2 regions of the Brevibacillus sp. Leaf182 genome follow, and region 2 is predicted to be linked to the other one. Evidence: riboswitches for the same ligand, from Rfam matches in the RefSeq annotation. Region 2 holds a riboswitch; the other holds the start of a gene.
What was found. A riboswitch is a leader RNA that binds a small molecule or an ion and turns the genes downstream of it on or off. The one in region 2 is predicted to bind S-adenosylmethionine.
Positions count from the first base shown of each region.

Region 1: it holds a riboswitch for S-adenosylmethionine, as region 2 does, so the genes downstream of both, ASG16_RS08325 (2,3-diketo-5-methylthiopentyl-1-phosphate enolase) here and metK (methionine adenosyltransferase) in region 2, are expected to answer to the same signal.

Region 1 is NZ_LMPN02000018.1:112,591-116,804, reverse strand. It holds gene ASG16_RS08330 (2-hydroxy-3-keto-5-methylthiopentenyl-1-phosphate phosphatase) at 1-339, opposite strand, end outside; gene ASG16_RS08325 (2,3-diketo-5-methylthiopentyl-1-phosphate enolase) at 336-1,550, opposite strand; SAM riboswitch class I at 1,632-1,808, opposite strand; gene ASG16_RS08320 (sigma-70 family RNA polymerase sigma factor) at 1,981-2,457, shown strand; gene ASG16_RS08315 (anti-sigma factor) at 2,457-3,632, shown strand; SAM riboswitch class I at 3,729-3,874, shown strand; gene mtnK (S-methyl-5-thioribose kinase) at 4,010-4,214, shown strand, end outside.
Region 2 is NZ_LMPN02000015.1:87,886-92,099, reverse strand. It holds gene ASG16_RS03390 (S8 family peptidase) at 1-1,713, shown strand, start outside; SAM riboswitch class I at 1,775-1,876, shown strand; gene metK (methionine adenosyltransferase) at 2,009-3,214, shown strand; gene ASG16_RS03380 (polysaccharide deacetylase family protein) at 3,366-4,214, shown strand, end outside.

The DNA.
Region 1 (4,214 bases), on a different contig from region 2:
ATCAAAAGGTGCCAGGATAGGCTCCAGGAAAAAGTCGATGCCGCCACTCGTGATCAACAGCTCGATGCCTTCTTCGCGACAATAGCTCACGAATTCAGCAAATCCCAGGCGAATCGTCGCTTCATGGACAATAAAATCGATAATGTCCTGGCGCAAGGAAGAGGGCAAGAGTTGGAACAGCTTGCCAACTCCTTCCTGAACGCTTATTTTTTGCGAAAGGATTTGCTCCGTCAAGGCTTCCCACTCAGGGGGAGCAAACTTGCGGACAATCGCTACAATGTTGTCTTTTTCGGTAATCGTTCCGTCGAAATCGCAGAACAGGACGAGCTTCTTGCTCATCGTGCGCCACCCCACTTTTCTAGGGCGATCGCCAGTTCTTGTGAATCAGCGGCGGCTTCTTCCAGTGTTCGGTTAGCGGTGACTGCCTCAATCGCAGCAACGAATGCTTTTGCTCCTGCGGTTGCTCCACCGGGATGACCGTGGATTCCGCCTCCTGCATTGACGATTTGATCCAGACCGAAGTCTTTATAAAGCTGTGGAACCAGTCCCGGATGAATACCGGCAGATGGAACCGGGAAGGAACGGCGTACACCATTCAGCGGGTCAGTCAAATGCTTGGCGAGCTGCAACGCTTCTGTTTTGTCCAAGGCGACATTGCCATATGGAGATGGGAAGAGCACCAAATCTGCCCCAGCTACACGCATCAACGTTCCGAGCAGAAGCGGGGTGGCGATACCGTAGTCGGGTGATGGATAGTAAGCGCCTGCCAATGCTGGATGCGCCATGATCGGTACGTGTACATCAGGATCGGCTGCCAAACGGTGCAGGGCATCGAAGCCAAAGGCCAGCACATTGAACAAGAGGCAGTCAGCACCCGCATCTACCGCACGTTTCGCTTTTTCGTTCAGCTCATGTACAGGTCCAGTCAGGTTGGCTGCATAGAGGACGGGCTTGCCTGTTTCGGCTTCGGTCTCCTGAGCGATCTGCTTGAACGCTTTGATCCTTTCGATAAAAGGAGCACGGTCATCTGCAAAGAAGATTTCGTCATCTTTCACCAGATCGACTCCGCCCAAGGCTTGTGCCCGGAATTGCGTTTTCAGGTCGTCGAAAGGAAGGCCCAGGCACGATTTGAAAATGCTCATCAAGAGCGGTCGGTTATGTGCTGCTAAACGTTCGCGCAGACCGTCAATGCCGAACTTCGGTCCAGGAAAAGCCTGAAGGAACGAGTCAGGAAAAGCGATGTCGACGAGCTTGATCTTGCCGTCCATCGATAGTTTGCCGAATATTCCGGTCAACAAGGATGGAATGTCTGCTGTAAAATTACGAGTCGGATAGCTGACGGTAATCAAACCGCGTGTTTCTCCGTTTTCCAGTGTCTCAAGTGGTGTCGCGCTCACGGCTTCACCAAGATACGGCGCTAACTCAGCTTGCTTGGCAAGCGGCAGGTCCGTCCAGGAACCGACTGTCATGCCGACAGCAATGGCCTGCGCTTTCTTGTTCAAGTCTTTTGCTTGTGTGAGATAGGTGACGAGGATACGTTGTTCACTCATGGTACGTCTAATCCTCCTTGTATAAATTAAAAAAGCCTCCCCATTGAGCGGGGAGGCGGTTGTCGACTAGGAAAGCGTCTCGTCTCATCTCTCGGGTCAGTAGCCGAGAGGAGCCAAAAAAGCTCGATCTCGACTCTTATCCGTTGGAATTAGCACCGTTTCGCTATCCAAGGTACGCATCATCAGCGTACGATTCATGGTATAGCGCCGGTTGCCGGGCATCATAGGGCCAGTCCCTCAGCCAGCTCGCGATAAGAGTTATTCGTTTCCCCCATGATATGACGTTCATTGTCAGGAGTCAATCTTTGTTTTTGCAGAGAATGTGCAGCGGATTATTAGAAAAATAAGACGAAGGTGAAACTTTTTGGCAATTCTTTCGTGGTAAGGGAGGAAGGGGTGTGAACGGCTTGGGAAAGTAGGTCTGGAGGATGTGTACCAGCTGCATGTAAACGATATTTACCGCTATCTTTTCCGGCTGACACGAGATGAGAGACTGGCAGAGGATTTGACACAGGAAACCTTTTGTCGCGCCTTCTCTTCCTTGGACGACTACCGTGGGGAAAAAGTACGGCCCTGGCTGTTCAAGGTGGCCTATCACGCTTTCGTGGACGGTTATCGCAAGAAGACGAAACAACGATTCGCCTTTGTGGAAGCCTTGCCAGAGCGACGTGATCATTCGGTGGTTGATCCGGCAGAGCATGTCGTGAACAAAGAGCTGTGGGAAGTGGCCCATGACTATTTGGAGCAACTTCCGGAAAAGCAGAGACAGGTCATTTTGTTGTTTGCCATGCAGTTTTCCTACGCGGAAATGGCAGAGGTACTCGGAATCGAGCTGGCAGACGTCAAGCGTTCCTTGTTTCGGGGGCGACAAAAGATGCGGCAGTTGTGGAGGGAGGAAAACCGGTGATGAACAAGGATGATCGCGAGCAAAGACTGCTTGCTTATTTGCGTGGGGAAATGGCGGGAGAAGATTCAAAACAATTCGAGGAGGAAATAGCCGCTGACGAGGAATACGCACAGCGGTTGGAGAGGCTTTTGTTGGGGGAAGAAACGAGAGAGGACAACGTGAAAACAAAACAGCCTGAAACACTGTCGGCTGAAAAACAGCGTGCGATTGTTCGACGGGGGAAATGGAAAAATCGGTTGTCCAACGCAGGATTCACCATAGGGCTTCCCTTTTTGGCCGGAGTTGTGTTGCTGATTCTGAATGGCTGGGTTGGGTCACTGATGCATGAAGATCTGTTCCGCGTTGCGAAGTCGATGGTCAATTTTACTCAACCAGGTGTGAGAGTGGGGAGTAGTGGTTCACAGGTCGGATTGCTGTACGGAAACATCAGCATGGAGCTACGCGAGCGGGTTGGGGGAGAAGAAAAGAACGCGGGCCGATTTGAGAGTACGAATGTGCTATGGAACGTGAAAGCCAAGCCGCAATGGACGGACGGGGTCAGGGAGCAAAAGCTGTTTTTCCGTTATCCGACAGAGGGGGAAACGGAGGATACCATGTCTCTCACTTCGGCTGCCTGGACGACGATGGAGAAGCTGCCCGAGGGTACCGTTTCGCAGCTTGCGATTTCTTTTGATCACTTTTTGACGTATGACGAGTACTATAAACTGGTTACCCGCCATGTTACCTCTTCTGGACAAGATACAGTTTGGTTTGCGGTAGATACAGGAGTAGAGCTCAAGCAAGCTGAAAGTGATGCCGGAGATGTGCTGTTTGGTTCCGGGGAAGTATGGGGATTTGCCCAGCGGGAAATGGATTACGGTGGTGCATATGAAAAAGGGGATGGGGACAAGGTAATCGCAAACTATCTGGAGGAGATGAGGTATTTGTCAGAGCAAGAAGAACTGGCTCGCGATATCGGAAAATCCTTACTCTTTGGCAGAGATCTACAGATAGCAGAGCGATACAACTACATGCAGCAAAACGGAGTGCGAATCTACGGAGCCGTCCTCACTGGACCTACGAAAGAACTACTGAAGCTCAAGTCCGAAAAGTCGATAACAGCAGCGTTTCTTGGCAAGGTAGACTGGTGGAATTGGGAGCGACCTGCGGCATCCGGAACACAATACAGCTACTGATAGCAAGGTGCGAATTTTTGCACAAAAGGGTGTTGACATCGTGGAAGCGTTGGTTGTATGATTCAAACTAAATCAAAAACCGAATACGTTTTGGATACCTTATCCAGAGAAGGTGGAGGGACTGGCCCGATGATACCCGGCAACCGACATGACGCCATTCAGACGCGAGGAAGCGACTGATTGACAGGCGACATGCACGGTGCTAATTCCTGCAGAAACAAAAGTGGTCTGGAAGATAAGGGGGACATCAACACGGTTCTTACACGTGACGACAGCGACCTCTTTTCTTCGGGAAAAGAGGTCTTTTTATTGCTCCAGGTACTCAAACAAAACAAGTAGAGATAGAGGAAAAATACGTAGAGGGGAGTTTTGGAATCATGGCATATCGCGCATTGACTGAACAGGAAGCAGTGGAGTACGTAAAAGGAATACCGGGTCTTTTTAGCGAAGGAGCCGAGCTGACCAGCCGCGAAATCGGGGATGGCAACCTCAATCTGGTTTTTGACATTCAGGAGCCGGCAACCGGTAAGAGCGTCATTGTCAAGCAAGCACTGCCTTTTGCCCGCGTCGTGGGAGAATCCT
Region 2 (4,214 bases):
GACTTGGGGGAGAAAGGATGGGATCGGAAGACTGGATACGGCTTGTTAGATGTCAACAAAGCAGTAAAAACGGCACTTTCTTACGACTTTTTAGAGCCGAATGATTCTTCTTCCAAAGCGAAGGCGTTTCCGATTGAGTCACAAATACGCGGCAATTTGGGTCCAAAAGATACCGTAGATTGGCTGAAGATGGACATCCCTTACGATGGAAAAGTAAGCTTTACGGCTACAGTGACTTCGGGTATTTCTTCAGCGATGGCCGCTACCTTTTACCCTGAGAATCGTCAACCGATTACACAGTACTTCGGGAATGGCGATACGATAACAGTTCCGGCCAAGGCAGGAAGAATGAACATCCGCTTGATGCGCAGTGGAGGCGTCAACAACGCTTTTACATACGTGTTGACGAGTAAATTTTCGATCAACCCTGACCGAAATGAACCGAACGATACACAAGAAACGGCCAGACCGCTCGTAGGGAACCAAATTAGTGTGACAGGCAATTTTCATGATGAAGGCGATCAGGATTGGTTCTCCTACTACGTTCGTGAGTACGGGCATTTAGATGTTTCTGTTAGCCCTGACAACAAGCGAGTGGATCTGTTGCTGGGTCTTGGTAAACAAGCGCCCGGTCAAAAATCAGTAGTCTGGGATCCTCTATACGATAATGGGACAAAGGACAATCCGACAGAGCGGGTCAGTAAAGAGGTGTCCCCGGGTAAATATTACATCCGTGTGAGCGAGTATTCGCGGAATGCAGTCAATGGCGAATACCAGCTGGATTTGGGGTACACGCCAGTTAAAAAGGATTTCAATGAGCCGAATGATACCTATCAAAAGGCGTCTCCGTTAAGCGGTGGGACAGTGATGTCAGGAACAATTCCGACAGCAACTGATTCCGACTGGTTCCAATTTACTGTGAATAGCGAATCATACGTGACATTCCGGGCGCCGTATATTCCTGTGGAGAGTGGCTTTCGTTTCGCACTTTACAGCGATCGAAACATGAACTACGCGCTTGCTTCGACGAATGAGGTAGCCGAGCTTTCCAATAGTGGGAATGACATTATCGGGTTGCGCTTACAGCCAGGCAAATACTATGTACGCCTCAATAGCGGTACTGCGTTCAAATATGAATCGTACCGACTCACGGTGACGCAGCAGAAATTGATAGCGGGCTATCGCGATATTTCCGACCACTGGGCGCGCTCAGAGATCGTCAGACTTAGCTCTCGCGATATTGTAAATGGATTTAATGATGCGTCGTTCAAGCCAAATCAGGCAGTGACCCGTGCAGAGTTTGCGACGATGCTGCTTAAGTCGATGCGTGCGACCGGTTCCAAGGTAGCGACTACCTACACGGGAAAAACGACCTTCCGGGATATGCCAAAGCGGCACTGGGCGTATCACAACTTAGGTGTAGCCTATCAGTTAGGAATTTTGAAAGGGTACCCGAAGAGTGAAATGAAGCCGGATCAGCCGATATCGCGTGCAGAGATGGCAGTAATGATCGCGCGGGCACGTAATGTTTTGATGTATAACCGTGGTACCTCGAAATATCAGGATGTGCCAGCGAGTCATTGGGCTTCTCCTGCCATTGAAGCTTTGACATCTAGAAACTGGCTCAGTGGGTACGGATCTTCTTTTAAACCGAACGGAAGGGCAACGCGCGCCGAGGTAGTGGTGGTACTTTCCAAAGCCTATCAATTATAAGTAAAATTATTCCTATTGACATCTCTGAAAAAAACAATTATTCTATTATCCGTAATGGATACTCTTATCCAGAGCAGGCGGAGGGACTGGCCCTATGAAGCCCGGCAACCGATCTAGAGCGGTGCTAACCAGCAGAACGGACATCTGTTCTGGCCGATAAGAGGATGAAGGAAGCAAAAAACGCTCAAACCTTTTCCTCCTAAAAATGGAAAAGGTTTTTTATTTGCGTTTACGTAGATAAAATCCTGACTCGGCTACCACACTATTTGTATGAGGTCAAAGGAGGTATTTTCTCATGGCTTTGCAAAAAGGTCGTCGTCTGTTTACATCCGAATCTGTAACTGAAGGACATCCGGATAAAATTTGTGACCAAATTTCCGACTCCATCTTGGATGCAATCCTGTCCAAGGATCCAAACGCTCGCGTAGCTTGCGAAACTTCCGTAACTACTGGTTTGGTTCTCGTAGCAGGTGAAATCACTACAAACACTTATGTGGATATCCAAAAGCTCGTTCGTGAAACCATTCGTGAAATCGGTTATGACCGTGCGAAATTCGGTTTTGACGCTGATACTTGCGGTGTTATTACTGCAATTGGCGAGCAGTCCGCTGACATTGCACTTGGTGTAGACCAAGCATTGGAAGCACGCGAAGGCCAAATGACTGACGCTGAGATTGAAGCAATTGGTGCTGGTGACCAAGGTTTGATGTTTGGTTTTGCTTGCAATGAAACACCTGAACTGATGCCACTTCCGATCAGCATGTCCCACCAACTGGCTCGTCGTCTGACTGAAGTACGTAAAAACGGAACACTTGCTTACCTCCGTCCTGACGGAAAAACACAAGTAACTGTTGAGTACGATGGCGACAAACCAGTTCGTATCGATACAATCGTTATTTCTACCCAACATGCTCCTGAAACAACTCTGGAGCAAATCAAGCAAGATCTGGTTGAACACGTAATCAAACCAGTTGTTCCAGCAGAACTGTTGGACGCTGAAACCAAATACTTCATCAACCCAACTGGCCGTTTCGTTATTGGCGGACCACAAGGGGATGCTGGCTTGACTGGCCGCAAAATCATCGTAGATACTTACGGCGGTTATGCTCGTCATGGCGGCGGTGCGTTCTCCGGTAAAGATCCGACAAAAGTTGACCGTTCCGGTGCTTACGCTGCTCGTTATGTAGCGAAAAACATCGTGGCTGCTGGCCTCGCAGACAAATGCGAAGTACAAGTTGCTTACGCGATTGGTGTAGCTCAACCAGTTTCCATCGCAGTAGATACATTCGGTACAGGTACCATTTCCGAAGAAGCTCTGGTGAAATTGGTTCGCAAACACTTCGACCTGCGTCCTGCTGGTATCATCAAGCAGCTCGACCTGCGTCGTCCTATCTACAAACAAACAGCTGCATATGGCCACTTCGGACGCAATGACCTGAATGTTCCTTGGGAGCAAACAGACAAAGCAGAAGTTCTGAAGCAAGAGGCTGCTCAACTGTAATATTGCTGAATGACATAAAAAGAGCCTGGTATTGCTACTGGGCTCTTTTTCGTTTTAGGAGCAAAGTCATCCAATTATTGGGTCAATTGTTGCACAGGAATTTGTAGGACTGTGTCGAATCTCCTAGTGAGGAAGTAGAGGAGGGGTTTTTTTGCCGAACAGAAGGCTCTTCCTGATCGTGTTTCTTACTTTTTTGTTTTTTGCAGTGGCTATTGGGTTGTTAGGCGAATCTTTTCTGGAAAAAAAGAATAAACAAGAAGTGCAACCTTTTCCCCAAGTGGATACGTCTATAAGCATAAGTGAGACAAAAAATGCTGAGCCAAACGTCACACCAATTGAAGAAGCAGCGGTTCAAACGAAAAAGTGGTATAACAATCAGGTTGTGGTTTTGACGTACCATCATGTTACGGATCAATCGAATCAGCGGTATGTCATAGCTCCTGATCAATTTGCCCGACACATGAAATTTTTGCATGATAACGACCTGAAACCGATTTCGTTGGATGAGTTCCTGCGATTTATGGAGACGGGTACCTTACCGACTGAGAATGCTGTTTTAATTACGTTTGACGATGGGTATGAGAGTTATTACAAAGAAGCATTTCCGATCTTACGTACATACGGCTACCCTTCAGTGAACTTCGCAATTGCGGGGCGCTTAAGAGATGTAGCCGACCGAAAACGGGAGAATATGACGCCACCACTTACGCGTCAACAGGTTAACGAAATGATTCATACGGGACTGGTTACGATCGGGTCCCACACGTACAGTCTGCATGAAGAGGAAGAACGAAATGAGTGGGGCGATCTTGGTCCAGAAACAGCTCCGGTCTATCTAAAAGACTTGCAGCGTTTAGAGGACGAGAAAGAGTACAGGGACCGCCTCTATGTGGATTTCAGTATATCTCGCGTCAGCTTAAGCGAATGGATGAAGCAAGAAATCGAAGTCATCTCGTTGCCGTTTGGATTCACAAGTCCAATCGTACTGGAGACAGCACGT